2 regions of the Mesorhizobium onobrychidis genome follow, and region 2 is predicted to be linked to the other one. Evidence: riboswitches for the same ligand, from Rfam matches in the RefSeq annotation. Region 2 holds a riboswitch; the other holds the start of a gene.
The links. Region 2 has a riboswitch for S-adenosylmethionine ahead of IHQ72_RS35700 (O-succinylhomoserine sulfhydrylase). Riboswitches for the same ligand answer to the same signal wherever they lie in the genome.
Positions count from the first base shown of each region.

Region 1: it holds a riboswitch for S-adenosylmethionine, as region 2 does, so the genes downstream of both, metX (homoserine O-acetyltransferase MetX) here and IHQ72_RS35700 (O-succinylhomoserine sulfhydrylase) in region 2, are expected to answer to the same signal.

Region 1 is NZ_CP062229.1:1,487,758-1,502,885, reverse strand. Features, by position in the region: gene IHQ72_RS07380 (GlxA family transcriptional regulator) at 1-7, opposite strand, end outside; gene IHQ72_RS07375 (quinone oxidoreductase family protein) at 177-1,157, shown strand; gene IHQ72_RS07370 (gamma-glutamylcyclotransferase) at 1,243-1,788, opposite strand; gene IHQ72_RS07365 (DUF2125 domain-containing protein) at 1,910-2,908, shown strand; gene IHQ72_RS07360 (sugar kinase) at 2,963-3,886, shown strand; gene IHQ72_RS07355 (prephenate/arogenate dehydrogenase family protein) at 3,982-4,917, opposite strand; gene hisC (histidinol-phosphate transaminase) at 4,924-6,033, opposite strand; SAM riboswitch at 6,343-6,420, shown strand; gene metX (homoserine O-acetyltransferase MetX) at 6,540-7,709, shown strand; gene metW (methionine biosynthesis protein MetW) at 7,825-8,439, shown strand; gene IHQ72_RS07335 (DUF1194 domain-containing protein) at 8,519-9,331, opposite strand; gene IHQ72_RS07330 (ABC transporter ATP-binding protein/permease) at 9,416-11,242, opposite strand; gene IHQ72_RS07325 (class I SAM-dependent methyltransferase) at 11,362-12,138, opposite strand; gene gloB (hydroxyacylglutathione hydrolase) at 12,339-13,106, shown strand; gene IHQ72_RS07315 (cupin domain-containing protein) at 13,129-13,569, shown strand; gene IHQ72_RS07310 (lysoplasmalogenase) at 13,544-14,215, opposite strand; gene yddG (aromatic amino acid exporter YddG) at 14,212-15,099, opposite strand; gene IHQ72_RS07300 (DUF3108 domain-containing protein) at 15,128-15,128, opposite strand, start outside.
Region 2 is NZ_CP062229.1:7,245,658-7,260,785, reverse strand. Features, by position in the region: gene apaG (Co2+/Mg2+ efflux facilitator ApaG/CorD) at 1-147, opposite strand, end outside; gene IHQ72_RS35705 (ceramide glucosyltransferase) at 373-1,527, shown strand; gene IHQ72_RS35700 (O-succinylhomoserine sulfhydrylase) at 1,575-2,765, opposite strand; SAM riboswitch at 2,840-2,917, opposite strand; gene IHQ72_RS35695 (2'-deoxycytidine 5'-triphosphate deaminase) at 3,043-4,137, shown strand; gene IHQ72_RS35690 (ABC transporter substrate-binding protein) at 4,231-5,004, shown strand; gene araD1 (AraD1 family protein) at 5,179-6,171, opposite strand; gene mmsB (multiple monosaccharide ABC transporter permease) at 6,459-7,751, opposite strand; gene mmsA (multiple monosaccharide ABC transporter ATP-binding protein) at 7,748-9,280, opposite strand; gene chvE (multiple monosaccharide ABC transporter substrate-binding protein) at 9,381-10,445, opposite strand; gene IHQ72_RS35665 (LysR family transcriptional regulator) at 10,760-11,749, shown strand; gene IHQ72_RS35660 (L,D-transpeptidase family protein) at 11,918-12,922, shown strand; tRNA gene IHQ72_RS35655 (tRNA-Gly) at 13,057-13,130, opposite strand; gene IHQ72_RS35650 (acyltransferase family protein) at 13,210-15,081, opposite strand.

The DNA.
Region 1 (15,128 bases), 1.6 Mb from region 2:
TGTCCAAGATGGCTCCTTTGAACAGCTATGGCAAGTTTAGCACATAGATTGTCAAATCTGCCAATTCCGATTTTTGCCAGCGGTTTTAGGTTCCGCGACGCCGATGCAAACACCGGTGCCTGCGATCTGGCCGCGTCCAAATTGCATGGCCAGATCGCCCTTTATTGGAGACCACCATGAAAGCAGTTGTATTCGACGCAATCGGCTCGCCGCAGGACGTGCTCTATCTCGGCGACGTGCCCATGCCGCGAATCGGCGACGGTGAGGTGCTGCTCAGGATGGTCTCCGCCTCGATCAACCCTGGCGACTTTCTGTTCATCCAGAACCTCTATCCCGAACCGAAGAAGCCGCATTTCCCCCGCCAGATCGCCGGAAACCATGGCGCCGGCATTGTCGAGGCCGTGGGCGCGAACGTCGCCTTGAAACCGGGCACGCTTGTCGCATTCAGCTACTACAACAGCTGGGCTGAATATGCGGCCGTTCCGGCCGCTTGGCTGATCCCGCTGCCCGCCGGCTATCCGGTCGAACGCGCCGGGCAGATGGTGAACCCCATCACCGCCTGGGACCTGCTGGCGGATTCCCGTGTGCAGCCTGGACAGTGGCTGGCCGTCACCGCCGGCTATTCATCGGTTTCGACGATGGTGATGCAGTTCGCCCAACGGCGCGGCATCAACGTGATTGCGCTCGTGCGACGATCTCGCGAGAGGCTGGACCTGAAGGGGCTTGGTGCCACCGCCATCCTCGATCTGTCGGGTTTGAAGGTCGGCATCAGGGAAGCAGTCATGGACATGACCGACGGCGCCGGGCTGAACGGGATCATCGATAATGTCGGCGGACCCGTCAGTGGCGAGTTGATCCGCACCCTGGCGATGGGCGGGCAGATGGTTATCAATGGCGGCATGAGCACCGAGCGTTTCGAACTGCACAATTTCGACGTGCTGCTGAGCGGCCTCGAGATCAGGGCAAATATCTACCGCTACTTCTTTTCGCCGCCTGTCGAAGCCGACCGGCCAGTGTTGCGCGAGATTGTCGACATCTTCGGCCAACCCGATTTCCATGTCCCTGTTGGCGGCATCCATCCGCTGGCGGAGTTCGAGCTCGCCGTGACAAACAGCCTGGATCGCGCCGATCTCGGAAAGCAGATTTTCAGGATGTAACCCGGACCATGATCCCGAACCGAAGGTCAGCGACGCAAAAAGTGGGAACCGGTTTTCGGGATCATGGTCAAACAACGAAAGAAGATCACGACCCGATCCGTTTCGCTACCTCTTCCAGCCAGTGGTCGCGGATGCCCAGCGCTTCGAGGTGCTCCAGCGTGCTGAGCACGTAGTCCTCGTTCTTTCCCGACTGGCCGACGGCACCGCGAACGACGGTCGCCGCATCGGCGGCATCGAGCGCGCCGGCATACTGCTCGTGGGCACGATCGACGACATAGGCGACCGCCGAGACCGTCTCGCCCCCATCCGTCTCGCCGTTCGTAGCGTCATTGTCGAGGCGAATGCTAAGCATGCGCTCGCGATAGACATTGGTGACCAGCTCGCGCTCGCGTAGATAAGTGATGACTTCGTTGCGCAGATCGCCGGGGACGCGGAAAGCCAATCCGATGCAGGAGCCGCCACGGTCGAGGCCGAGCACCAGGCCGGGCCGTTCGCGCGTGCCGCGATGCACGAAGGAGTAGACGCACAGCGACCGGCGATAGCCGTGGAGGCGGGCGCGCCGCGTCTCGACATGCGCAAATCCCGGCCGCCAGATCAGCGAGCCGTAGCCAAAAACCCAAAAATCGCCCATATCGCCAAGCCTGGTTGCAGCACCGCACTGGAATCGGTGTTTTTTAAAATCCGTCTCCGTCTACCTGATGTTGCCGGAAACGACAGTCCCCTCTGCAACACGCGCTAGCGAGAGCCGCAGCATGACGTCAAGTGACGAGCGTCCGCCGAATTTTCGCCGCCGCCTCTTCTGGCTTGGCGCTTTCATCCTTGTGCTGTTCGGCCTCTACAGCGCCGGCTGGTTCTACCTGGCGGACAAGGTCAAGAGCGAAGCCGACAAAGCGGTGGCCGAGCTCAACGGCAATGGCATCGAGGCGGACTGCGCCAATCTCACGGTCAGCGGCTATCCCTCGAGCTTCGCCATCTCCTGCGACAGCCTGGCTTATCAGGACGACAACAGGAACGTCGCCGCCTCCCTCGGCAGCCTCAACGCCGTCACGCACATCACCCAGATCCTGTCGCCCGGCGCCGACCTGCGGGGCCCGCTCAGGGCCTCCGCGCCGGGGATGGCGCCGCTGTGGATCGACTGGGATAATCTGCGAGCGACCGTCAAACTGTCCTGGCCCCTGCCCCGGCGCGTTTCACTGGAGGCCGAGGGCCTGTCAGCCCAGACCGATCCGGCGGATGGCACAGACCCGGTCGAGCTGTTCAGCGCCGGGACAGCGGCCGGACAACTGCGTCCGAACGGCCAGGACATCGACTATTCCGGGAGTTTCACCAATCTCGAAATCGATCCAGGGGCGATCGATGGCCGCGTGCTGCCGCCGCTCGACGGCGGTGGCGACGTGACGCTGAAGAACGGCGTGGCGCTGATCAAGACACAAACAGAGAGCCTGCGTGGCCAGGCGGTGGATATCGGCAAGCTCGATCTGTCGTCGGGGACCGCGCGCGTCACCGTTTCCGGACCGGTGTCGGTCGATGCCGACGGGCTGATCGACGCCGATTTGATGATCAAGCTCAGCGACCCAAGGGCGGTGGCGGAAATCCTTGGCGAGGCAATCCCGGAGCAGAAGAGCCAGATCAAAACCGGCTTTGCCGGGCTGGCGCTGCTTGGCAACGAACCGTCGATGCCCCTCAAGGTCGTCAAGGGCAAGGCCTCGCTGGGTTTTATCCCGCTGGGCAGGATCAAGCCGGTCGATTAGACCATGATTGCGAACCTCCAGTTCGGAGAAGATCATGATGAAACAGGAAGATAGATGAACAGCCCGGTGAAGCTCCTGAGTGTTGGCGCGCTGACGCTCGATACGATCCTTGGCGTCGACACGCTTCCGGCACGTCCGGGCAAGTTCATTGCATCCGACGGCGTCCAGATCGCCTCGGGCATGGCTTCGAGCGCGGCCTGCGCCGCACGCCGCCTCGGCGCGGACGTATCGCTATGGGCGAGCGCGGGCGACGACCTCGTCGGCGATCAGCTGGTCGCCGGGATCGAGGCCGAGGGCGTCGATTGCAGCTTTGTCCGACGCGTCACCGGCGCGCGGTCGGCACTGTCGGCCATCTTGGTCGACACGCATGGCGAGCGCATCATCGTTCCTTTTTATGACAAGCTCGCCCAGGCCGACCCCGAGGCGCTCCCCATTCAAGATCTCACCGCATTCGACGCTGTCCTGGCCGATGTGCGCTGGCCGGGCGCAGCAGCTTTGGCCCTGGCGGCGGCGCGCGAAATCGGCCGTCCGGCCATACTGGACGCCGACACCGCGCCACGAGACGTGCTGGAACGGCTGTTTCCGCTGGCCTCGCACATCGTCGCGTCGGAGCCGGCGGCGTTCATCCTCTGCGGCGAGGAGCGAGGCCCGCCAGATGCCTGTGAAGCGCTGGCCGGACGCACCGATGCGTTCGTCGCGGTGACCGGCGGCGCGGCGGGAAGCTGGTGGTTCGACCGCTCGGCTGGGTCCGTGCGCCATGTCACGGCGCCAAGGATCAAGGCAGTGGATACGCTTGCCGCCGGCGACGTGTTTCACGGCGCCTTTGCCGTCGGGCTGGCGGAGGCGATGCCGATCGAACGGACATTGCGCTTTGCCAGCGCCGCCGCCGCGCTCAAATGCTTGCGCTTCGGCGGCAGGCTGGGCGCGCCGGACAGGGCCGAGACACTGGCGATGATGGCGGCTCACTGGCCGGCCTGAGACAGCGGCGGGCTTTCAAATCGAATCGTACCGCTGCTCTTTTTGTTCGAGCACCGGATTTTCCCAAAACCGGTGCCCCCTTTTGGCCCGATGCTCTATCCCTTGGCAGGATGTTCCACCGCCTGCCGGCCAAAGTCCGGTACGTCGATGTCCTGGCCGGCCTCGATGATCGAGCGGCGGACGGCGCGGGTGCGGGTGAACAGGTCGAACAGCTTTTCGCCGTCGCCCCAGCGGATCGCCCGCTGCAGCGAGGCCAGATCTTCCGAGAACCGCGCCAGCATTTCGAGGATGGCGTCCTTGTTGTGCAGGCAGACGTCGCGCCACATGGTCGGGTCGGAGGCGGCCAGACGGGTGAAGTCGCGAAAGCCGGAGGCCGAATATTTGATCACCTCGGACTTGGTCACCGACTCCAGATCGTCGGCGGTGCCGACGATGTTATAGGCGATGATGTGCGGCAGGTGCGAGACGATCGCCAGCGTCATGTCGTGATGCTGGGGATCCATCGTGTCGATGTTGGAGCCGCAGCGGCGCCAGAATTCCGAGAGCTTTTCCAAGGCGGCCGGATCGGTGCCGGGCAACGGCGTGAAGATGCACCAGCGGTTTTCGAACAGTTCGGCAAAGCCGGCGTCCGGACCCGATTTTTCAGTGCCGGCCAGCGGGTGGCCGGGAATGAAATGCACGCCGGCAGGCACATGCGGCTGCATCTGCGCGATGACCGACGCCTTGGTCGAGCCGACATCGGTTAGGATCGCGCCCTGCTTCAGCGCCGGTGCGATTTCCTCGGCGACCTCGCCCGAAGAGCCGACCGGCACCGAAACGATAACCAGGTCGGCATCGCGGACCGCCTCTTTCGCATCCATCGTGTAGGAAGAGCCGAGGCCGAGTTCGCTTGCCCGCGCCAGCGTGTTTTCGCTGCGCGTCGAGATGGCAATGTGGCGGGCAAGGCCTTCGCGGCGGATGACGCGGGCCAGCGACGAGCCGATCAGGCCGATGCCGACCAGCGCGATCTTTTCGAACATCGGTGATGTCATGGTATTCTAGCTTTTCAGAAATGTCGCGAGGGTGGTGACAACGCCGCGATTGGCCTCTTCGGTGCCGATGCTCATGCGCAGTGCATTGGGGAAGCCGTAGCCGGAAACGCGCCGCAATATGTAGCCGCGCGCGGAGAGGTAATCGTCCGCAGCCGCCGCCGAATGTTTTTTGTCTTCGGGGAAGTGGATGAGGACGAAATTGCCGACGCTCGGCGTCACCCGCAGTCCGAGCTTGGTCAACTCCTCGCTCACCCATCGCAGCCAGGCCTCGTTATGCGCCACGCTGCGCTCGACATGGGCGCGGTCGCGGATCGCGGCAATGCCGGCCTCGATCGCCGTCGCGTTGACGTTGAAGGGACCTCGCACGCGGTTGATCGCGTCGATGACATGCATCGGCGCGTACATCCAGCCGATCCGCGCACCGCCAAGGCCGAGCTTGGAGAAGGTGCGGGTCATGACCACGTTTTCCGCGCCAGCCACCAGTTCGACGCCGGCTTCATAATCGTTGCGGCGGACATATTCGGCATAGGCTGCATCCAGCACCAGAAGCACGTTTCGAGGCAGGCCGGCATGCAGGCGGCGCACCTCCTGGAACGGCAAATAGGTGCCGGTCGGGTTGTTGGGATTGGCGAGGAAGATGATCCTGGTACGCGGCGTCACCGCAGCGAGGATCGCATCGACGTCGGCGCGCTCATTGGTTTCCTTGACCGACACCGGGACAGCACCTGCCGACTGGATGTAGATCTTGTAGACCATGAAGCCGTGTTCGGTGATAACAGCTTCATCGCCGGGCGCGAGATAGGTCTGCGCAAGCAGGCCCAGAATCTCGTCGGAACCATTGGAACAGACGATGTTCGCCGGGTTGAGGCCATGCACCTCGGCGATTGCCTCCCGCAGGCGCCTGGCAGTGCCGTCGGGATATATGTCGAGTTTGGCCGCGACGTCACGCGCGGCTTCTATCGCCTTCGGCGAGGGGCCGAGCGGGTTCTCGTTCGACGACAATTTGTGGACCTTGGCAACGCCGGCCGGCGCCGTGCTTTTGCCCGGCACATAGGCTTCGATGTCCATGATCCCCGCGCGGGGCGTAGGACGTGCCTGATCCGATGCCTGGTTCATATCGCAAAAATCCGTCGAGAACGCTTCCGCCTAGTGTGGTGGATTTGAAGTTCCTGCCATTTTGGTGGCATCAGCGCTCAGGAACTTCAAATCCAGCACACTAGAATTCATTGGTTTGCCAGTGTGGCGAATCCGAAATTCGCCCACTGCGCTGCTCCAACGCGATGCGAATTTCGGATTCACCACACTAGAAGCCGCAGCGGAAATACAAGCCGTGGCCTGGAATGTCGAGAGGCGGCGATCATGGGTGAGCGACTGGCCGTGAGCGACTGGGCGTTGACGCCGAGGCGCGCCGGTCCTAGAAGAAAGGCGAAATCCCGTGGTGATTTGGCCGGTCGGCTTGCAGCCACGTTAAACAACTCGCTAAAGGGCCGTTTGCATCCTGTAACCGGCTTTGCGAAGGCAATGCCGGTTTTTTTGTTGTCCGTAGCCGGCCGGACAATCGCATCGACCGAAAATCGGAATCGACTTTCGGAAAGCGCGATGGGTTAATGTAAGAGGATGCGATGGTCGCGCTGCGCACTAAAAGAACCAACAACGAGGCCGTCGAGCCGTCGAGCCCGGTGTTGCGTTTTGGTGCCGACAAGCCGCTCAAGCTCGACGCCGGCACGCTGCTGTCACCGTTCCAGATCGCCTACAAGACCTACGGCACGCTCAACGACGCCCGCTCCAACGCCATCCTCGTCTGCCATGCGCTGACCGGCGACCAGCATGTCGCCAGCACCAATCCGGTGACCGGCAAGCCGGGCTGGTGGGAAGTGCTGATCGGCCCCGGCAAGATCATCGACACCAGCCGCTTCTTCGTCATCTGCTCAAACGTCATCGGCGGCTGCCTCGGCTCCACCGGCCCCGCCTCGACCAATCCCGCTACCGGCAAGCCCCACGGGCTCGACCTGCCGATCATCACCATCCGCGACATGGTGCGGGCGCAGTTGATGCTGATCGACCATTTCGGCATCGAAAAACTGTTCTCGGTGCTCGGCGGCTCGATGGGCGGCATGCAGGTGCTGCAATGGGCGTCGAGCTATCCGGAGCGCGTTTTCTCGGCGCTGCCGATCGCCACCGGCGCGCGCCATTCCTCGCAGAACATCGCCTTCCATGAGGTCGGCCGGCAAGCGGTCATGGCCGATCCGGACTGGCATGGCGGCAAATATTTCGAGCATGGCAAGCGCCCGGAAAAGGGGCTGGCTGTGGCGCGCATGGCCGCTCACATCACCTATCTGTCGGAAGCGGCCCTGCACCGGAAATTCGGCCGCAACCTGCAGGACCGTGAAGCGCTCACCTTCGGTTTCGACGCCGACTTCCAGATCGAGAGCTATCTGCGCCATCAGGGCATGACCTTCGTCGACCGCTTCGACGCCAACTCCTATCTCTACATGACCCGGGCGATGGACTATTTCGACCTCGCCGCCGACCACGGCGGCCGGCTGGCCGACGCCTTTGCCGGAACCAGGACCCGTTTCTGCCTGGTCTCCTTCACCAGTGACTGGCTGTTCCCGACCGAGGAGAGCCGCTCGGTCGTTCACGCGCTGAACGCGGCCGGCGCCTCGGTGTCCTTCGTCGAGATCGAGACCGATCGCGGCCACGACGCCTTCCTGCTCGACGAGCCGGAGCTGTTTGCCGCCATCAACGGCTTCATCGCCTCGGCGGCTCGCGCCAGGGGGCTCAGCGCATGATCCCTGAAGATTGCAGGCTTTCCGGACCGGCATCTTGCGCCAGGCATCAGCGCATGACCCCGAAAAGTTGCAGACTTTTCGGACCGGGATCATGCGCCAGACAAAAGGCACGATCATGAGTGTCAACCACGCCCAGCGCGTCGACCTCGAAGTCGTCGCCGATCTCATCCCGCCGCAGTCGCGGGTGCTGGACGTCGGCTCCGGTGATGGCCTGCTGCTCGAATTGCTGCAGGCGACGAAGCAGGTCGACGGCCGCGGGATGGAACTGTCGCAGCGCGGCGTCAACGAATGCGTGGCGCGCGGCCTGTCCGTCATCCAGGGCGACGCCGACAAGGACCTCAAATTCTATCCCGACAAGGGTTTTGATTTCGTCGTCCTGTCGCAGACCTTGCAGGCGACCCGCAACCCGAAGCTGGTGCTCGACGAGTTGCTCAGGATCGGCAAGCACGCCATCGTCTCCTTCCCCAATTTCGGCCACTGGCGGGTGCGCCTTTCGCTGTTCGTCGAAGGGCGGATGCCGGTGACCAAGGACCTGCCCTATTCCTGGTACGACACGCCCAACATCCATTTCTGCACCATCCGCGACTTCGTCAATCTCTGCGAAGAGCTCGGCGCAACGGTGGAAAAGGCAACCGCGCTCGACGCCAATGGCCAGAAAATCGGCCTGTCGATGCCATGGTGGTTCTGGAATTTCTTTGGCCAGCAAGCGGTGTTCCTGCTGAAGCGATAACGGCCGTCGCATATGGCGCGCGGCCGGCAAGAGTCCGGAGACCATCTGGGACTGTTCGCCATTCATAGACCAAGTCTAGCTAGCGATTAAGTTCCGGAAAATACGGATCGGAGAAAAACCGCCGGTCGCGCTCGCCTTGCAAACAGTCGACCGGTGCTGCCGCATCGACCCGGATCGGTCCCGGATCGGCCCCGGGACCGGAAACACCGCTGACCTCCAGGACCAGCTTGCGCCGTATGGCGGTCACGAATTCGGAAGCGGCATAGACCGGCAGCACGAAGGAGCCTGGCCCGCCGGTAACGCACTCGGCATAGTATTGGTCGAGATGGCTGAAGCTGGGCGACGGGCTGATCAGGATTGGCAGGCCGTTGACAACGATGTCCTTTGCCACCACGGCGTCGCGTGTCGTGGTGACGGGCATCCCGGTATTGTTGGGGCCATCGCCTGAAATGTCGATGACGCTGCGCGTCGCGTCGAAAGCGGCTCCATCCAAAAGCTCCGCGCCGAAGGCGAGCGCACCGGAAATCGAGGTGCCGCGAAAGCTCCTGAACGGGCGCGCCTCGATCTTGTCGGCGAAAACGTTGGCGCTCTCAGCATTGTCGATGACCTGCCAGGCAATGACAGCATCGTCGCGGACGGTGCCTGCCCATTCGAAATAGGCCAGCGCGATGCGGCCGGTCACACCCGAACGCACCGCATTGATGAAGTCGGGGTGGCGCAGCGCCTCGACATAGCCGGCGCGCTGCAGCGCGAATTCCTTTTCGTCCATCGAGTGCGAAATGTCGACCGCCAGCACCAGTTCGACGTCCACCGCAATGGCATCGGCGGGCGTAGCCAGTGGTGCTGCCTGAGCGCAGGCGAGGCAGGCAAACAGGCTAAGCGCGTCGAGCATGGTCCAATGCCGCAGGCTTCCGAACGATACCGGCGATCTTTCGCTGCGATCACGGCGAAATAAAGCTTGGCTGCGTATCGCCGGCTACGTCTCTTGGTAGGCTGCGGCGACGGCCGGGGGTGGTTCGATCGCGCCGGCCCTGACACGGACTGGCTTGAGAGCCGGTCGCTCGATGTCTTTCACGATCGCCAATGAGCGTGGAAAGAATTCAATGTTCTGCTGGCCTCGGCCGATATTGAGGATTGCGGCGTCGGCCAGACGCGCCTCCAGCATCGACAGCACCCGCCTCAGCGTCGCGCCGTCGAACGTGTCCAAGGCCTCGTCGATGATCACCCATTTCGGCTGCCGCAAGACCAGCCGGGCAAAGGCAAGCAGGCGCTGCTCGTCATCGCTCAATTCGCGCTCCCAGCGCGCCGAGCGGTCGAGCGAGGACGACAGACGCCCGAGACCGACCTCGGCAAGCACCGCCGAGATGTCGGCGTCGCTGAGCGCGGCATCGGCGTGGTTGAGCACCTCGCGCAGCGTGCCGAGCGGGAAATAGGGCTTGCGGGGAACGAAGGCGGGCACCTCTCCGGCCGGCATGCCGATCCGCCCGCTTCCCCACGGCCACAGACCGGCAATGGCGCGAAAGAACAGCGTCTTGCCGGCGCGCGGATCTCCGGTGATCATGACGCGCTCGCCGGCGCGGATTTCGACATGGGGCTCGGCGAGCTTCGTACATCCATCCCGCGACGCGACCTCGAGGTTCTCGAATGTCAGCCCGCCATTCGGGTTTTCGCCGATCGTGATGCGTTCTTCGCTGTCGTGCAGCACATCCGTTTCAACGAGCGCGATGCGGAAATCGGCGACGCGCATCAGCGTGGCGCGCCAATCGGCGATACCGCCGATATTGTTGATGAACCAGCGTAACGAGGCATGCACCTGGTTGAAGGCGCCGACTGCCATCATCAGCCCGCCGAAGCTGATATCGCCGGCAAAATAGACCGGCGAGGCGACGAGGATCGGCGCGACGACAGTGATCCAGCCATAGGTATCGGTCACCCAGGAAAGATTGATCTGGGCGCTGTAGATGCGCCGCATCGCGCCCAGCACCGTGCCGAGGTCGAGCTCGAGCCGTCGTCTCGCGTCGGCCTCGCCATGCGCAAGCGCGATGGCATCGACATTCTCGTTGACGCGGACCACCGAGGAGCGCAGCTCCGCTTCACGCGTATAGCGGTCGCTGTTGAAGCGGATGAGCGGCCGTCCGACCAGCCAGCTCAGCCAGGAGGCCGTGCCGGCATAGAGGATCGCGGCCCACACCATGTAGCCCGGAATGGCGAGCGAATAGCCGCCGATATGGAAGACGAAGCCCGAGGACAGCGACCATAAGACGCCGACGAACGAAACAAGCAGAATGAATGACTGCAACAGCCCTATGCCGAGACCGGTAGAGAGATCAGAGAGATGCCCGGCATCCTGCTGCAGCCGCTGGTCAGGGTTGACGCCGATGGCGCCGGCGTTGGCGAGCCGGAAGGCACGCGCCGGCCGCATCCATTCACCGATCAGATCGAGGGTCAACGCCTCGCGCAGCTTCAGCCGGATCATCTGGTCGAGCCAGGTCTGGCCGACATTGAGCACCACAAGCCCGCCGGCGATGGCGGCAAAGACCAGAAGCTGGTGCAGGAAGCCCTGCATGTCGCGCCGAGCCAGCGCATCGTAGAAGGGCTCGTTCCAGCGATTGAGCAGAACCTGCCCAATCGAGGTTGCCACAATGACGGCGACTATGCCGACGCAGGCCCAGAGCAGGTGTTTGCGGATCGGCGAGGTCCCCAGCGCCAGCTTGATGGTCGCCAATTGGTCACGCAGGCTGCTGGCTTCGATCGACGCGGCAACCGGCTTGGCGCTGCCTTCGACATCCGGATAATCAGCCATTGGTGAAGTCCTTGAATTCGCAAGCGGTGCTGAAACCGATGAACAAGTCGACTCAATCGGGTACCAAACCCGCCCTCGACAGATAGGTGAGAAAAAGCGCGATTCCGATCACGAACATGTCATCGACGGCCCGGCAATGTTGCATTCCCGGTCGGCGATATCCGGCCGAGCCCTGTGGCGCCATGCGGCGAGAAAACCGGCACGAAGACGCGGCGAGAGGCACGCTGGACGACCGGCACGCCCTGGTAGAGCCGCTTCTGCGCCTCGACCACGATGACGCCGGAAAAGATCGGCCAGAACCTGCGGCCGGCGCGCTCCAGCACATTGTGGAACTGCATCATGAAGCGTCTCCGCGATGGCGGGAAGAACAGGGCGTCGGACCAGGCCGCGGGCGTGAAGTTTGCTTCGCGCAGCAATTCGGTGAGCTGGCCGCGCGAAAAGGGCCGGCCGCTGCCGAACGGCGTATGCTCGAAACGGGCCCAGACACCGCGCCGGTTGGGCACGACGATGACGACGCGGCCGGCGGGCGACAGCACCCGCCAGATTTCGTTCAGCGTCTCGCGCGGGTTCTCGGCATGTTCGAGTGAATGGACGAGCAGCATGCGGTCGATGGAGGCATCGACCAGCGGCAATTCCTCATCGAAGACCAGTGCGGTCGCGGTCGGCCCCGTAGCCGGCCAGACCACCGCGCCTTGCGTTGCCGGCATGAAGGCAAAGACACGCTCGGCGTCGGTGCCGAACCGCTCCAGCCACGGCAAGGTGTAACCGAGGCCGACCAGCCGCTCATTGGGCACAACAGCCCATATCGAGGACAACGCCATGGTGATCGAGCGTTCGGCCAATCGCCCGAGCGTGGTCGAATAAAACGAGCGAAGGTCGATGATATCGGAATGCATGCGCGGGACGGTATCTTCGATGCTGTCCAAGTTCAACAAAGGCGGATGACATCCGCGGGCAAGCGCCCTATGTCTGCGGCGACTACTGCATCGGCCGAAATCGGTTTCGATTTCGGAAAGCGCGATGCAGCGGAAAAAAAATGTTAGAGCGTCCTTTGTGCCGTCCAACTGGACGCACGGCGCACTAGTGGAGAGACGCCATGCCGGTTGAAATCGAACAGTTCATGTGCCGCAGCGACAATTTCGGCGTGCTGGTGCATGACCCGAAAAGCGGCCAGACCGCGATCATCGACGCGCCCGAGGAGGCGCCGATCCTGGCCGCGATCGAGCGTACCGGCTGGACGCCGACGATGATCCTGACCACCCATCACCATGTCGACCATGTCGAGGCCAATCTGGCGCTGAAGGAGCGCTTCAAGCTGCGCATTGTCGGACCGGAAGCGGAAAAGGCAAAAATCCCCGGCATCGACGAAACCGTCGAGCAAGGTTCGGTCATCCACCTCGGCGACGAGAGGATCGACGTGATCGCCACGCCCGGCCACACGGCGGGCCATGTCTCCTATCATCTGCCGGGATCGAAAGTGGCGTTCACCGCCGACACGCTGTTCGCGCTCGGCTGCGGCCGGCTGTTCGAATGCAAGCCGCCGGTGATGTACGATTCGTTGAAAAAGCTCGCGGCACTTCCGGCCGAGACGGTCGTTTATTGCGGCCATGAATACACGCTTTCCAACGCCCGCTTCGCGCTGACCGTCGACCCCACCAATTCGGCGTTGAAGGAGCGCGCTGCGAAAATCGAGACGCTGCGCGCCGATGACAAGCCGACGCTGCCGACCACGATCGGCGAGGAACTGTCGACCAATCCGTTCCTGCGCTGGCACGATCCGGCAATCCGCAAGCATCTCGGCATGGAGAAGGCCTCCGACGCCGAAGTGTTCGCCGAAATTCGCAAACGCAAGGACAATTTCTGAGCACCATGATGTGCTGGAAATCATGACCAGTTCCGCCGAAATCATCGCAACGCTCGGCCTGAAACCGCATCCGGAAGGCGGCTGGTATGCCGAGACCTTCCGCGATGGCGCGGAGGGCGCGCGCGGCCATTCGACCGCGATCTATTTCCTTTTGGAGCAGGAGCAAGTGTCGGCCTGGCACCGCGTCAAGGACGCGGCCGAGGTCTGGCATTTCTATGCCGGCGCCCCGTTGGCACTGTCGATGCATCGGGAAAACGGGCCGGTGATCGAGCAGGTGCTCGGCACGGCATTGGCGGCGGGCGAGCGGCCGCAGATCGTCGTGCCGGCAGGCTGGTGGCAATCGGCACGCAGCCTGGGCGAGTGGACGCTGGTCGGCTGCACCGTGGCGCCAGGCTTCGATTTCGCCGCCTTCGAGTTGGCAGCACCGGGTTGGAGGCCTAACCCAGCAGGAAACCCATCGTGATCGCCAGCTGGGCGGCGTAATACAGCATCCAGACCGCATAGCGCGTCCAGACGCGGTGCGGCGAGATGGCGCTTAGCAGGAACTTTTCCGAGGCGAGCAGCCCGTCGGACGCCATGAACAGCGCGGCGCCGCCGATGATCCAGAAATTGCTCAGGGTGAGGGCTGAAATCGCCATGGCGAGGATTGCCGCGATATAGACGCTGACCGGAAGGCGCAAGGCGGGGCCGACACGGCGCCAGAGCGCAAAAAGCATGGCGAGCGCGAACACGGCCATTGCCATGGCAATCGCCGCGCGCCACGGCTCGGCCGACAGCAGCCCGATCCCGTCGCCGAAGCGCAGGAACAGCGCGATGTAAAGCCCATGCGCAACGAGAAAACTGGCCAGCCCGCCGAGAAAAGCCTTTTCACCCTCGCGTGACAGCAACGCGTCGCCGATGGCGCTGAGCGTCAGCGCCGCGACGAGCAGCCACGGACCGCCCTGCAGCGATGCCAGCACGCCAAGCATTGCCACGGCCAGTGTCTTGACCGCAGAACGCGCAAGCTTCGGCGGCATGTCGATGGTGAAGGCGTAGATCACCGCCGCCGCCAGCGAAAACAGCAGCGTCGCATTGGCGTTGGCGTCGATGCCGCCGGGAAACGGCATCATGCCTCGGCCTCGCTCGTTGCCTGCTTGCGCAAGAACAGCGATTTCGCCGCAAGCGCTGCCCCGCCGGTGATCAGCACGCAGGCGGCGAGGATGCGCAGGGACGGCTCGGCGAAACCGGCCGATATCAGCACCAGCGTCGACAGCAGCGGGGCGGCATAGCTCGCCGCGCCCAGCACCTGGATGTTGCCGCGCTTGACGCCGACATCCCAGGCGTAGAAGGCCGCACCCACCGGCATCAGGCCGAGGCCGAGCACGGCCAGCCACTGGCCGGCACCGACAGGCAGCACCGTCTGTTCCAGCATGAGATGGCAGACAAGGGAAAGCGCTGCCGTAGCCGCACAGAACCATGTGACGATGCTGGTCGGCACCGACGGGAAGCGCCGCGACAACAGCGAATAGGACGACCACAGCACGGCGCAGACGCCGGCCATCGCATAGCCGAAGGCATAGCGTGCGTCGAAGGCAAGCCCGCCGCCCTTGGTGACGATCAGGAAAGTGCCGGCAAGGCCGAGCAGCGCGCCGACGACATGGTTCCAGGCCAGCCGCTCGCCCGGCATCAGCGCGGATCCGAGCACGATCAGCAGCGGCCAAAGATAGGCGATGAGGCTTGCCTCCACCGCCGGCGCGTTGCGCAGCGCAGTGAAGTAGAAGAAGTGATAGCCGAACAGGCCGGCAATGCCGATCACCCACACTTGCGGCGGTATCTTCTGCCGGGTGGCGGCGGCCGGCATGAACAGCCGCGCGACGAGCCCGACGCCGGTGCCGATCGTGAAGGTGATCGCTGAAAGCAGGAACGGCGGCACCTCGCCGGAAGCGTCCGTAAGCAGCGCCAGCAGCGCCCACATGGCGACCGCCGAGAAGCCGATCAGTGTAGCGCGCCCCATGTCCGTCTCCGGCGGCGCGCGATCGCGCC
Region 2 (15,128 bases):
TGACAGAAGCTGCACGAATTCATCCGACTGGTTGTCGATGGTCACCTGGTAGCCCCAGACATAGCGGTTCTCCGACGGGTCGGAGCGATCTTCCAGATAGAACGGCCTGACCTGTACTTCGATGTTGCGCGTGACGGCGCTGTACATAGACTACTCCACAATATGTAGACGGAACTTTCGACGCTCTCCGCAGCTTGGTCAACGGGGTGCTTCCCGTCGCTGCCCGCCTCCTTTGCGCGCAGGTGCCGAAGAACAATGTCATTTAAGTGACACATGACAATGATGGTGTGCAGGGCCGGGCGACTCAGCATTCTGTCGAACTGTTGAAACGGCTTTCATGCGGGCGGTTTTTTCTGGAGTGACCAGATATCGATGGAATTGACAGTCACCGCCGCCTTGCTTTCCACAGCTCTGCTTCTTGTCAATCTCGCCAGCATCCTGCTCGCTTCGTTGAAGCTGAAGCGGCCTGGCAGGATCACACCGCCAGCGGGCAAGGCGCAGCCGGTGTCGATCGTCGTGCCGTCGCGCGGCGTCGAACCGTTTGCCGAGGAAACGCTCGAGCGCGCCTTCTCTCTCGACTGGCCGCGCTATGAACTCATCTTCTGCGTCGCCCATGCCGACGACCCGGTGGTCGGGCCGATCACCGACGCGATCGCCCGCTTTCCGGCCGTGCCGGCCCGGCTGCTCGTCGGCGACGACCGCATCAGCGGCAATCCGAAACTCAACAATTGCGTGAAGGGCTGGGAGGCAGCGCGACACCGCTGGGTCATCCTTGCCGATTCCAACGTCCTGATGTCGAGGGACTATGTCCAGCATCTGATGGCGGCATGGCGGCCGGACACTGGCCTTGTCTGCTCGACGCCGATCGGCTCGCGGCCGGACGGGTTCTGGGCGGAGGTCGAATGCGCTTTCCTCAACACGCTGCAGGCGCGCTGGCAATATACCGGCGAGGCGCTCGGCCTCGGTTTCGCCCAGGGCAAGAGCATGTTGTGGAACAAGCTCATGCTCGACGCCAATGGCGGCATCCGTGCGCTTGCCGCTGAGATCGCCGAGGATGCCGCCGCGACCAAGCTGGTCAACGGGCTTGGACTGCGCGTCAATCTCGTCGCCTCGCCCTTCGAGCAGCCGCTCGGTTTGCGCACGTTTGGCGAAATCTGGTCGCGCCAGGCCCGCTGGGCACGCCTGCGCCGGGTCACCTTCCCCCTGTTCTTCGCGCCAGAAATATTGGTCGGCGCGGCGGTTCCGCTGGCGCTTGCGCTGATTGCTGCGGCCGGCGCCGGCTTCAGCCTGTCGGCAACCGCCGTCGCCGTGCTGGTAGTCGCCTATCTCCCGGAATGCGCTCTCGCCTCGGCCAAGGGCTGGCACCTGTCGCTGCGCATGATCCCGGCGATGGTTGCGCGGGACGTGATGCTTCCCGCCATCTGGGTGCGCGGCTGGCTCAGCGGTGCCGTCGACTGGCGCGGCAACACGATGACCATCCACACCAGCGCCGTTGCGGAATTGGAAGAGACCCCGTCGGGCGCCTGACCGCGCCTGCTTTTGACAATTCGAGCGAAGCCGTTCGGCGCGTATCCCTATCTGGCGGCTTTCAGTGCCTGCTCGATGTCTTCGAGCAGGTCGTCTGTGTCCTCCAGGCCGACGGACAGCCTGAGCGTGCCTGGCCCGATGCCGAGTTCGGCACGCGCCTCATCGCTCAGATTCTTGTGCGTCGTCGTCGCCGGGTGGGTGATCAGGCTCTTTGCATCGCCGAGATTGTTAGAGATCAGCACGATATCGAGCGTGTTCTGGAAGGCGAAAGCCGCCTGTTTGCCGCCCTTGACGTCGAGGCAGATCAGCGTCGAGCCGCCCGACATCTGCTTCTTGACGACCGCCGCTTGCGGGTGATCGGCGCGGCCGGGATAGATGACGCGGGCGATCTCCGGCTGCTCGGCGAGGAAGTCCGCGATCCGGCCGGCACTTTCCGTCTGCTGGCGCACGCGCAGCGGCAGCGTTTCCAGGCCCTTCAGCAGCGTCCAGGCATTGAACGGCGACAGGCTGGGACCGGTGTGGCGGAAATAGTCGTGCAGGTTCTCGTCGATCCACTTCTTGTCCGACAGGATGACGCCGCCGAGGCAGCGCCCCTGGCCGTCGATGTGCTTGGTCGCCGAATAGACGACGATGTGGGCGCCGAGTTGCAACGGCTTCTGCTGTAAGGGCGTGGCAAAGACGTTGTCGACGATCAGCCGCGCGCCGATCGAATTGGCAAGCGAGGCGACGGCTGCGATGTCGACGACTTCCAGCGTCGGATTGGTCGGGCTTTCAAGGAAGAACAGCTTTGTGTTGGGCCTGACCGCCTTTTCCCAATTGGCGATTTCGGTGCCATCGACCAGCGTCGCCTCGATGCCGTATTTCGGCGCCAGCGTTTCGACCACCCAGCGGCAGGAGCCGAACAGCGCGCGCGCCGCCACTATGTGGTCGCCGGCCTTGGCGCTGCACAGCAACGCCGCTGTGACCGCCGCCATGCCGGATGCGGTGGCGCGGGCATCTTCGGCACCTTCCAGCGCACACATGCGCTTCTCGAACATGTCGACAGTCGGATTGGCATAGCGCGAATAGATGAAGCCCGGTTCCTCGCCCTTGAAGCGGGCTTCCGCCGCCTGCGCCGTGTCGTAGACATAGCCTTGCGTGAGATACATCGCCTCGGAGGTTTCGCCGAAGCCGGAACGTAGCGTTCCCGCATGCACGAGGGCGGTCTGAGGCTTCCAGTTGCGCTTGTTGCTCGTCATCACCTTGTTCCAAACACCAAAAATGGTCCAAACACAAAAAAACCGGCCGCGAAAGTCGCAACCGGTCCATACGGCCTTTCGGCCCGACGGTCCTTTAGCGACTTGTTTAACGTGGCTGCAAGCCGACCGGCCAAATCACCACGGGATAACGACCCTTTAGACCTGCACCGCGCTTGCGTCAATTGCCGGCATGATTAAGAGGTTTGTACCAGTAGGTTCCGTGGCAAGGACCTGCAAAAAAACGAGACCTCGCCCGGCCTTCGAGCGGAGCCAGACTTTGCGGCAGACAGGCATTCTTCCCGATCAGGACATTTCCGCGCTGTTTCAGTCGGGCGCGCTGAAGTCGCCGCGCGCGCTTGATGCCGACCAGGTCCAGCCGGCCAGCCTCGACCTCAGGCTTGGCGACAAGGCCTGGCGGGTGCGCGCCTCCTTCCTTCCCGGCCCCAACCACAGGGTTGCTGAAAAACTCGACCGTCTGAAGCTGCACGAAATCAATCTCGCGGACGGTGCGGTGCTGGAGACGGGCTGCGTCTATATCGTGCCGCTGCTCGAGAGCCTGGCGCTTCCGGCAAACATCTCCGCCTCCGCCAACCCGAAGAGCTCGACCGGACGGCTCGACATCTTCACCCGCGTGATGACCGATCGTGGCCACGAGTTCGACAAGATCGCTGCCGGCTACAACGGCCCGCTCTATCTGGAAGTCAGCCCGCGCACCTTTCCGATCGTTGTCCGCGCCGGCTCGCGGCTGTCTCAGATCAGGTTCCGCACCGGCAATGCACTTTTGTCGGAAAGCGAGCTGCACGAATTGCACCGTGCCGAGACGCTCGTCGCCACCGAGCCACCGAACATTTCCGGTGGCGGCATCGCGCTGTCGATCGACCTCGATGGCGACAAGGACGGGCTGGTCGGCTACCGCGGCAAGCACCACACCGGCCTGGTCGATGTCGACAAGCGCGCGGCACAGGATGTCGTCGATTTCTGGGAGCCGCTTTACAAGAGCGGCGCCGGCGAACTGGTGCTCGATCCGGACGAATTTTATATCCTCGTCAGCCAGGAAGCGGTGCATGTGCCGCCGCTCTATGCCGCCGAGATGACGCCATTCGATCCGCTGGTCGGCGAATTCCGTGTCCATTATGCCGGTTTTTTCGATCCGGGCTTCGGTCATTCGGCGGCCGGCGGCACCGGCAGCAGGGCGGTGCTCGAAGTGCGCAGCCACGAAGTGCCGTTCATCCTCGACCACGGCCAGATCGTCGGGCGGCTGGTCTACGAGCACATGCTGAAGCGGCCGCAGGCGCTCTACGGCACTGATCTCGGCTCGAACTACCAGGCACAGGGCCTGAAACTGTCCAAGCATTTCCGCGCCGCGCGCTGATCGCCGATTAAATCAGACTGTGCTTGCCTGACCTTGTGGGCCGTGCTTGGTTGTGCCCAACCGTTAAGGTGGTTGGAACCAAGGGAACAAGAAATGCAGATTTCAAGATGGATCGCATCGACAGCAGCCGCTGCCATGCTGGTGATGGCTGCCGGGTCCTTGTCGGCGCAAGCACAGGAAAAGTTGAAGATCGCCACCGAAGGCGCTTATCCGCCGTTCAACACCATCACCGCGGATGGCAAGCTCGTCGGCTTCGACATCGACATTGCCAATGCGCTTTGCGCTCAGATGAAGGTCGAATGCGAACTTGTCACGCAGGACTGGGACGGCATGATCCCAGCGCTTCAGGCCAGAAAATTCGATGCCATCATCGCGTCCATGAGCATCACCGAGGAGCGCAAGAAGCAGGTCTCCTTCACCAACAAATACTATACGACGCCGCTTTCGCTGGTGGCCTTGAAGGACAGCGATATTGCCTCGACCGAACCCGCAGCACTCGCCGGCAAGACAGTCGGCGCGCAGGCTTCGACCACCCAGGCCGACTATGCCCAGGATGTCTATATCAAGGCCGGCGCCGAGGCGAAGCTCTACCCGACCCAGGAGGAGGCGGTCGCCGACCTGATGAACGGCCGTCTCGATGCCGTCCTCTCAGACAAATTCGTGCTGATGGACTGGATGAAGAAGTCGAGCGACGGCTGCTGCAAGATGGTCGGCGACGTCAAGGGCACTGAGACCGAAGCCGGTATCGCCGTGCGCAAGGAAGACAATGCGCTGCGCGAAAAACTCAACGCGGCGATCGATGCGATCGTCGCAGACGGCACCTACAAGAAGATCCAGGCCAAATATTTCGATTTCGATATTTATTGAGGTCAGGCGTCCTTTCCTTCTCCCCTTGTGGGAGAAGGTGGATTGGCGCGCAGCGCCAAGACGGTTGAGGGGTGCTGGACGGAGTGAGGGGTTGGCGTTCCCTGGAACACCCCTCATCCGACCGAGCTTCGCTCGGCCACCTTCTCCCACAAGGGGAGAAGGAGAGGTGCCACTTTACAGCGCCTTCACCGCCACCTTCACCGGCTGCTCGATTTCAAGCGGGTTGCGCAGCGGCAGGCCGAAATCCCTGGCCTCGATCTCGAACACGTCGCCGGCCTCGGTCCTGACGCCGTCGGCGAAGGACAGCGTTGCCGTGCCGAACATGTGCACATGCACGTCGCCCGGCTGGCGGAAGGCCGAATATTTGAAGTGGTGATGTTCGAGATTGGCAATGGTATGCGACATGTTCGCCTCGCCCGACAGGAACGGCTTTTCCCACAGCAGCTTGCCGTCGCGGACGATGCGCGAGGAGCCCCGGACGTCCGACGGCAGTTCGCCAATCAGGATCTCCGGCCCGAACGAAGCGTTGCGCAGCTTGGAATGCGCGAGGAAAAGATAGTTCACGCGCTCGGTGACATGGTCGGAAAACTCGTTTGACAGCGTGAAGCCGACGCGGAAAGGGGCGCCGTCGTCGCCGATAACATAGATGCCGGCGACTTCCGGCTCCTCGCCGGCATCCTCGGCGAAGGCGGGCGACAGAAGTGCCGCACCGGGCGCCACCGCCATGGTGCCGTTGCCCTTGTAGAACCATTCCGGCTGCACGCCCGTCTGGCCCTTGGCCGGCTTGCCGCCCTCCAGCCCCATGCGGAACATCTTCATGGAATCGGTGAGTTGCTCCTCGCCGTCGGTGCTGAGCTTCTTGTGCATGGAATCGCGGGTCGCGGCGGAGCCGAGATGTGTCAGTCCGGTGCCGGTGAGGTGGAGATGCGCCGGGTCGGGATGGTTGATTGGCGACAACAGCCGCCCCTTCTTGTAGGCGGCATCGAGGTCGACCGCTTCACCGAAGCCCTTGCGCTCGATGAGGGCGACAAGTCCGGTGCCTGTGCGCGCGGCCTCCATCGCCAGCGAATAGACGCTGCGGGCGCCGTTGATGATCCGGGTCTTGCCGCCGTTGCGGGCAACGACGCGGATGGTCTCTGCGTCGTCGAGGATCTGGGAGATCAGCATGATGTACCCTCTCTCAATTGCCTTTGGCCTGGCTGCCGGGTTGGCAAACCTTGACCAGCGCGGCTTGGATGGTATCCGCGCCACTGGTGAACTCTTCGTCCGGATTGCGCTCGCGGGCCCGGTCCCTGGGGGACTTCTTTGCGCCGCCCGGCAGCGCCGCGATGTGACCCGTGCCTCCTAAAAGCGCGCCGCGTTTGAAAGGGGGCCCGCTTTAATCCTTGTTTTTATGCATGTTGTTGTCCCAACACGCTGCACACGTTTGGCGACATGCATGTGTTCCCTCGCCCTCAAGCCTTGTTCTTGTTGTAGACGTCGAAGACCACGGCGCCGAGCAGCACCAGGCCTTTGACCACCTGTTGCCAATCGACATTGACGCCCATGATCGACATGCCGTTGTTCATGACGCCCATGATGAAACCGCCGACCACCGCGCCAATAACCTGACCGACGCCGCCCATCGCCGAAGCGCCGCCGATGAACACGGCGGCGATGACGTCGAGCTCGCTGCCGAGGCCGGCCGCCGGCACCGCCTGGCCAAGGCGCGCCGCAATGATCAGCCCGCCGAGCGCCGAGAGCACGCCCATATTGATGAACACCATCAGGGTCAGCCGCTCGGTCTTGATACCCGATAGCTGCGCCGCCTTGGCATTGCCGCCCATTGCGTAGATACGGCGGCCGACTGTCATGCGTTTGGTGACGAAGACGAACAGCGCGATCAGCACGCCCATCACCACGAGAACGATTGGCAGACCTCTGTAGGTGGCGAATTGGTAGACCAGAAACAGCGCCAGAGCGCTGGTCACCAGGGTCTTGACGACGAACAGCGTGAAGGGTTCGGCTTTGTAGCCATGCCGCTCGCGGCTGCGCCGTGCCCTGAGTCCGAAATAGGCATAGGCGAGCACGGCAACGAGGCCGATCACGATCGTCGTCATGTGCAGCGTCAGCCCGCTGCCGACGATGGTCTTGCCGGCGGCGTTCACGACCGGCGGGATCAGCGTCAACGAGCCGATCACGTCCGGAATGAAGCCGGAACTGAGCGCCTTGAAGCCGGCTGGAAGCGGCCCCACGGAAGACCCGCCACCCAGCAGCGCCTGGCAGATGCCGCGGAAGATCAGCATCCCCGCCAGCGTGACGATGAAGCTAGGTATTCGGTGATAGGCGATCCAGTAGCCTTGTCCCGCGCCGATCGCGCCGCCGATGATCAGGCAGATGATCGACACCACCAGCGGATTGCTGAAAGGGCCGAGAGGCCAGATGACCATCATCATCGCCGCCAGCGCGCCGATGAAACCGGCGACGGACCCGACGCTGAGATCGATATGGCCGGAGACGATCACCAGCAGCATGCCCAGCGCCATCACGATGATGAAGCTGTTCTGCTGCACCAGGTTACTCAAATTCACCGGCTTGAACAGCGTTCCGGACGTCGTGTACTGGAAGAATACCATGATGGCGATAAGCGCCAGGATCAGGCCGTATTCGCGCAGGTTGGTGACCAGCGCCGAGACGGCAACGCGCGGCCCCTGCTGCACATCTTCGGCGACGCCGCTTTTCGGGACGGGAGCGCTTTCGGTGCTCATGATGCTTTTCCTTCTCCGCGAACGATGGCGCGCATAATCTTTTCCTGGCTGGCATCGCTCGCCGCCATTTCGCCGACGATACGTCCTTCGTTCATGACATAGATGCGGTCGGTGATGCCGAGCAGTTCGGGCATCTCCGACGAGATGACGATGATCGCCTTACCCTCCGAGGCGAGACGCGCGATGATCGTGTAGATTTCATACTTGGCGCCAACGTCGATGCCGCGCGTCGGCTCGTCGAGGATCAGCACCTCCGGATTGGCGAACAGCCACTTCGACAGCACCACCTTCTGTTGATTGCCGCCCGATAGATTGCCGGTCATCTGATAAACGCTGGACGAGCGGATGTTGGTCTTGGCCTTGTAGTCGTTGGCGACGGCGAGCTCGCGCATGTCGTCGATCACGCTATGGCGCGACACGCCGGGAAGATTGGCCAGCGTGATGTTGTGCTTGATGTGATCGATCAGGTTGAGACCGTAGGTCTTGCGGTCCTCGGTGACGTAAGCGATGCCGTGTTCCACTGCCTTGCTGACAGAGGAGACATCGATGGGCTTGCCCTTGAGCAGCACCTCGCCGGTGATGCGGCGGCCATAGGAGCGGCCGAACAGGCTCATCGCGAATTCGGTGCGTCCAGCGCCCATCAGCCCGGCGATACCCACCACCTCGCCCTTGCGGACGTCGATGTCGATGCCCTTGATCACTTGCCGCTCGGCATGGATCGGGTGATAGACCGACCAGTTCCTCACCTGGAGCACGATCTCACCGATCTCGGGCTCGCGCGACGGATAACGGTCGTCTAGCGAGCGGCCGACCATCGAGGTGATGATGCGGTCTTCCGAAATGTCTTTCTTAGGCAGCGTCTCGATGGTCCGCCCGTCGCGGATGATCGTGACCTTGTCGGCGACCCGGTTGATCTCGTTGAGCTTGTGCGAGATCAGGATCGAGGTGATGCCCTGCCGCTTGAATTCGAGCAGCAGGTCGAGCAGCGCTTGGCTGTCCTTTTCGGACAGGCTCGCCGTCGGTTCGTCGAGGATCAGCAGCTGCACTTCCTTGCTGAGCGCCTTGGCGATCTCGACCAATTGCTGCTTGCCGACACCGATATTGGTAATCAACGTCTTGGGGTCTTCCTTAAGGCCCACCTTCTTGAGCAGAGCGCTGGTGCGCGTCTCGTTGGCGTTCCAGTCGATGACGCCGTATCTGGCATGCTCGTTGCCAAGAAAGATGTTTTCGGCGATCGACAGCATCGGAACCAGCGCGAGTTCCTGGTGGATGATGACGATGCCGCGGCGCTCGCTGTCGTGGATGCCCTTAAAATGGCACTCATCGCCGCGATAGATGATTTCGCCGTCATAAGTGCCGGATGGATACACGCCCGACAGCACCTTCATCAGCGTCGACTTGCCGGCGCCGTTCTCGCCGACAACGGCGTGAATCTCGCCTTCCTCGACGCTGAGGTTGACATTCGACAGCGCCTTGACGCCGGGAAACGTCTTGGTGATGTCACGCATCTCCAAAATCGTCGAGGCCATCAGGAATACCACTCCTCCGAGGTCCGGAAACAATACCGGGGTCGCTCGCTAACCAAAAGGGGTCCTGCGCTACGCAGGACCCCGGTTTTTACAACTGCGGTTACTTCAGCTCTTCGGCCTTGATGTAGCCGGAATCGACCACCAGCGCCTGGTAGTTCGACTTGTCGACCTCATGCGGCGTCAGCAGGATCGAGGGGACGACCTTGACGTCGTTGTTGTAGGTCGTGGTGTCGAGGCCTTCCGGCTTGCCGCCCGAGAGCACCTTGTCGACGAGCTCGACCGTCGCCTTGGCGAGTTCGCGGGTGTCCTTGAACACCGTCGAGTACTGCTCGCCGGCGATGATCGCCTTGACCGAAGCGGTTTCGGCGTCCTGGCCGGTGACGATTGGCCAGGGCTGATCGGCCGTGCCGTAACCGACGGCGCGCAACGAGGCGATGATGCCGCGCGACAGACCGTCATACGGCGAGAGCACGCCATCGACGCGGCTGCCATCCGAGTAGTTGGCGGACAGCAGATTGTCCATGCGGGCTTGGGCGGTCGCCGCCAGCCAGCGGAGCGTGCCGACCTTGTCCATGCCCATCTGGCCGGACTTCACCACGAGGGTCTTGTCGTCGATCAGCGGCTGCAGAACGGACATCGCGCCGTCGTAGAAGAAGAAGGCGTTGTTGTCGTCCGGCGAACCGCCGAACAGCTCGATGTTGAACGGACCCTTGTTTTCCGGATAGCCGAGGCCCTTGAGCAGCGATTTGGCCTGGATGACGCCGACGCCGAAATTGTCGAACGTGGTGTAGTAGTCGACATTCGGGGTCTTCTTGATCAGCCGGTCATAGGCGACGACGACGACGCCGGCGTCAGCCGCCTTCTGCAGTGCGTCCGACATCGTGGTGCCGTCGATCGAGGCGATGATCAGTGCCTTCGGGCCCTTGGTGATTTCGTTTTCCAGCTGGCTGAGCTGATTGGGGATATCGTCCTGCGCATATTGCAGGTCGACAGTGTAGCCCAGAGCCTCGAGCTGGGACTTGACGGCGTCGCCGTCGTTGATCCAGCGCTGCGAGGTCTTGGTCGGCATCAGCACGCCGATGAGGCCTTCGCCTGCCTGCGCCGGGACCGTCATGGCCGCGATGCTAAGGGCCGCGACGGCGGCCAGTGTCTTGATGATCTTCACATAACTCTCCCTGGTTGATGGACGCGCACCCTGGGTTTCGTGGGCCGCGCGATCGTGCAGGAGCGCCAAAACGCGCCGCTGCCGCCATATCGATCTCCGGTATCCTCCCAATCGGCCCTGAGACTCTGGTTCCGGTCGATGCGATTTTTCTCGCTGGCGACGGTCAAGCCTCAGGACGCGCCAAGGGTGTGGCTCTTTGCCATAACTGTCAAATGCGATCTTTGATGGTTGCTATACCGAAACTGATATATTGAGAGCCGACGAAGACCTGGCCGGATTGCCGGCCGGCGATGAGTGGGGAGCAAACAAAGATCATGGCAGCGCTGCGGAATCCTGGTGGACTTTCAGCCAGTTACGAAGAACCCCCCGGCGACGGAGAGACCTTGCTGCGCAGCGGCCTCAGTCTGCGCCATATGCGTATGATCGCAGCCCTCGATGACCATGGCCGGGTCAGCGCGGCAGCCCAGGTCATGAACATTTCGCAGCCCGCCGCCTCGCGCATGATCGCCGAGATGGAGGCGGTGCTCGATGTCAAGCTGTGCGAAAGGCTGCCGCGCGGCATCACGCTGACGCCCTATGGCAAGGCATTGGCGAGGCGCGCGCGTTCGATCCTGCTCGAGATGCGTGAAGTCGACCGCGAGATATCCGAGCTCAAGGCGGGCAAGGGCGGCTCGGTGTTCCTGGGCGCGGTGACGGCCCCTGCGATCGAGCTCGCCGTGCCGGCGATCCGCGAAATCCGGCGCATCTATCCGCGTATCGAGATCACCATGCAGGTCGAGACCTCCAATGTGCTGGCGCGCGAGCTAATCGCCACACGTCATGATTTCATCATCGCGCGCATCCCCGACGATCTTAATCCACGGCTGTTCGAGGCCCGCGTCATCGGCGTCGAAAAAGCCTGCCTGATCGTGCGCCGCGGCCACCCGCTGGCTAAGGGCAAGGCGGTGCGGCTGGAGGAGACCGCCGCCTACGACTGGGTTTTCCAGTCGGGCGGCTCGCCGTTGCGCCAGGCGATGGAAAGCAATTTCCTGAACCGCAACATCGCGCTGCCGGACCGCATCCTCAACACCAGCTCGCTGCTCCTGACCCTGGTCATGGTCGCGCAGTCGGACGCCATCGCGCCGGTGTCGATCCAGGTGGCGAAGTTCATCCAGAACCCCGAGGGCCTGGCCGGCGCCATCGACGTCGTCCAGACCGAGTTCGACATCGAGGTCAGGCCTTACAGCCTGATCACCGTAAAAAATCGCGTGCTGTCGCCGGCGGCCAAGATGCTGCACGACTTCATTTTGAGAGAGGTAGGCTGACGGCGTTAAATCAAGCAATCCATTGCCAATCCGTTGGGCAGCTATCGCAGCTGCACGGCTCTTCGGTCATGTCGCGTCAATTCAGAATATCGCTCGAGCGAAGGAACCACACAGGGCCGTGCCGCGTCATAGAGGCGGGCTCTTGTTGCAGTCCCAGCGAGGCTATCGATGATAAGATTTCTCCTCGTCTTCGCCGCGACGCTTGCCTTCGCATGCGGCGGGACGGGGGCGGCCAAGCTGGACCTAACCACCGTCAATCAGGCCCAGTTCGCCGCCGGCGAACCGAAGGGTGTCGATCCGACCGTGCTGAAGGCGCAGATTCTCTTGGATCGCGCCCGCTTCTCGCCTGGGCTGATTGACGGTCGCCTTTCAGCGAACTTCGCCAAGGCAGTCGGCGCCTTTCAGGCGGCGAACGGACTCGCACCCGATGGCAAGCTCACTCCGCAGACCTGGAGCAAGCTCATGGCAACCTCCACCGACCCGGTGCTGGTCACCTATGAGGTAACGCGCAAGGATGTGCGCGGACCCTTCACCAGGCGTATTCCGGCTCGCATGGAGTGGATGGCCCGTCTGCGGCGGCTCGGCTATCGCACCGCGGCGGAGAAGCTGGCGGAGCGCTTCCATATCAGCGAACAGTTGCTCAGGATGCTCAATCCGGGCATCGGCTTCAGGAAGGCCGGCACGACCTTGGTGGTGCCTGATATTGGCCGGGGCGATCCTCCCGCTGGCGTAGCCCGCATCGAGGTCGACAAAGGCGCTCGCCTGGTGCGCGTGCTCGATCCTTCCGGCAAATGGCTCTCAGTCTACCCCGCCTCGATTGGGAGTGATGAAAACCCGGCGCCAAGCGGCATGGCGGAGGTCAAGCGCGTGGTGCGCAACCCCACCTATCACTACGATCCGGACTTCGCTTTCAAGGGAGTCCGGACCAAGCGGCCCTTCACCATCGCTGCCGGGCCGAACAATCCCGTGGGATCGGTCTGGATCGATCTCTCCATCGAAAGCTACGGCATCCACGGTACGCCCGAACCGGGCAAGATCGGCACGACCTTCTCGCATGGCTGCATCCGACTGACCAATTGGGATGCCGAAGACCTTGGCTCTATCGTGCAGCCGGGCACGAAAGTCGAGTTCAAGAACGAGATCGCCCATGCCGTCGACGAGCTCGCTCCGTAGCAAAATGGATTGGCCAGCAGACCTGCTCTCGCAGGCTATTCCTGAGGAAAATCGCAGATAATTTGTGAACCTTCGAGATCCCAAGTCGAAAGGGACGGGTCGGGAGTTCCAGCACAAACCCTTTGCGAGCAAGGTGGAGCGGGTAGCGGGAATCGAACCCGCGCGTTCAGCTTGGGAAGCTGACAAGCTACCATTACATCATACCCGCGCAGCAGCCTCGTTACCACGCAAGCCGGCGTTCGGGCAATGGTTAAGCGTGCACTCGTGCCTTGCCAGCCGCCCGACTGTTATTCCGTCGTGGCAAGGGCATCGTCTGCGGCAAAGGCCGGCCAGTATTTCGAAATTGCCAGCGTGGCCCCGATTGAAGAGAAATGGCCATAGTCGAAATAAAGAAACTGGCCTGCGTCGGCGTAGGAGCAGCGTCCTGCACTACAGAGGAAATTCAGCGGATCGATAAAGGTGGCGCCTTTGGTAAATGTGCGCACACGGTTGTTGATGTCGGGATCCATGGCCATTGGCCACGATGTATCATCGAGATTTTCGCGCTTTGCGAAGAACGCGATTTTCCGAACGTCGGTTATGAACTGTGGAGACTGGCCGATGACAAACACACGCACACCCATGCCACGAAGCGTATCGATCGTTTGCTGGAGACCGTCGAAACTTCTGGCCTCGTAGTCGGTCCACCGACCGCTGAGTACAACCGTCTTGATGCCGGCGTCCTGGACGATCTTCAGGGCTTGCTGATTGAACCGCACGCAATCCGGGCGTGCATAGGAGAAGTAGGAGAGAATCGGTGGGCAGCCTGCGTAAGTGTATTCCACGATGTTGGCTTGAAGCTGATTTATGTTGGCGTCCAGGCCTGAAACATAGTGGGCGGCGAACGAGTCGCCCCACAACAAAACGGTTGTTGGGAAGCCGCGAGTGCGCGTGCAATCCTCGATATTCCAGTTTTCGATCCGGCTGGAGCCCTCGTTGAAACAGGTGCCATTGCCCCAGTCCCCGACAGGAATCCGCTGTTGGGCATAGTCCGGAAACCTTTGCGGAAAGCCGTTGCCGAGCGCCCCCGCCGCCCCGCCAGCGCAAAGAAGAGCGATCGCGCCCGCTGAAAAGGCGAAGATGGGCACCGGGGCGGTGAAGCTCCTTTTCTGCCGAAACGGCTGCTCGATATACTTCCAGGAAAATGCAGCCAATGCGAAGCTTGCAACCGTCATCGCAACGGTCATCGAAGGGTCGAGTTTTTGTAACGAAAGATAGTGTGCGAACGCATTGATCGGCCAGTGAACAAGATACAGCGAATAGGAGATGAGGCCGATCCAGACCAGCGGCCGGACTTCGAGTATGCGGCTGGCGATCGTCGAGGGGCTATTTTGGCCGACATAGATAAGGAGGGCCGTTCCGAGGCACGGATACAAAGCGTTGTAGCCCGGGAACGGGTCGCTCTCTGAAATCGTGAAGAACCCGATGGCGAGAAGGCCAAATCCGGCCAGCCCGACCAGTTCCATAAGGAACCGGTTGCTCAAGGGCGGGGGCCGTTTCAGCATGAGCACCGCGCCCAGCATGAGTTCCCAGACTCGTGTCGGCAGCAGGTAGAATCCCGCGTTTGGCGCCAGCCATGTCGCCATGACCGCCAGCACGAAGCTGCCGAGAATGATCGGCAGGAGTATCGTCAGCCAGCGCTTGGCAAAATAGCGATAGATCAGGAACATCAGGATTGGGGCAAAGATATAGTACTGCTCCTCGACCGAAAGCGACCAGGTGTGCAACAGCGGTCGGAGCTCGGCATCGATGGAGAAGTAATTTGACGTCTTCCAAAAATAGATGTTCGACCAGAAAGTCGAGGCCGCTATGACGCTGAGACTGAATTCGTGGAGATCTGACGGCAGAAGAATGAACAATGCCGCAATGCAGCTGAGAAGCGTGACAAAGATCAGAGCCGGCAGGATGCGCCGGGCACGGCGCCAATAGAAGCTGATGATCGAAAACTGGCCGCGTTCAAGGTCGTCCAGAAGGCTTCCGGTGATCAGATAGCCGGATATGACGAAGAAGATATCGACGCCGGTAAAACCGCCTGGAATTGCCGAGATTCCGAAATGGAAGAGTACAACCGGCAGGACCGCAACGGCCCGAAGACCATCGATATCGCGCCTGTACTTCATTCAAGAAGTCCTGTGTTCGCAGGTCACGGCGAGACAGCGCAGTCCGT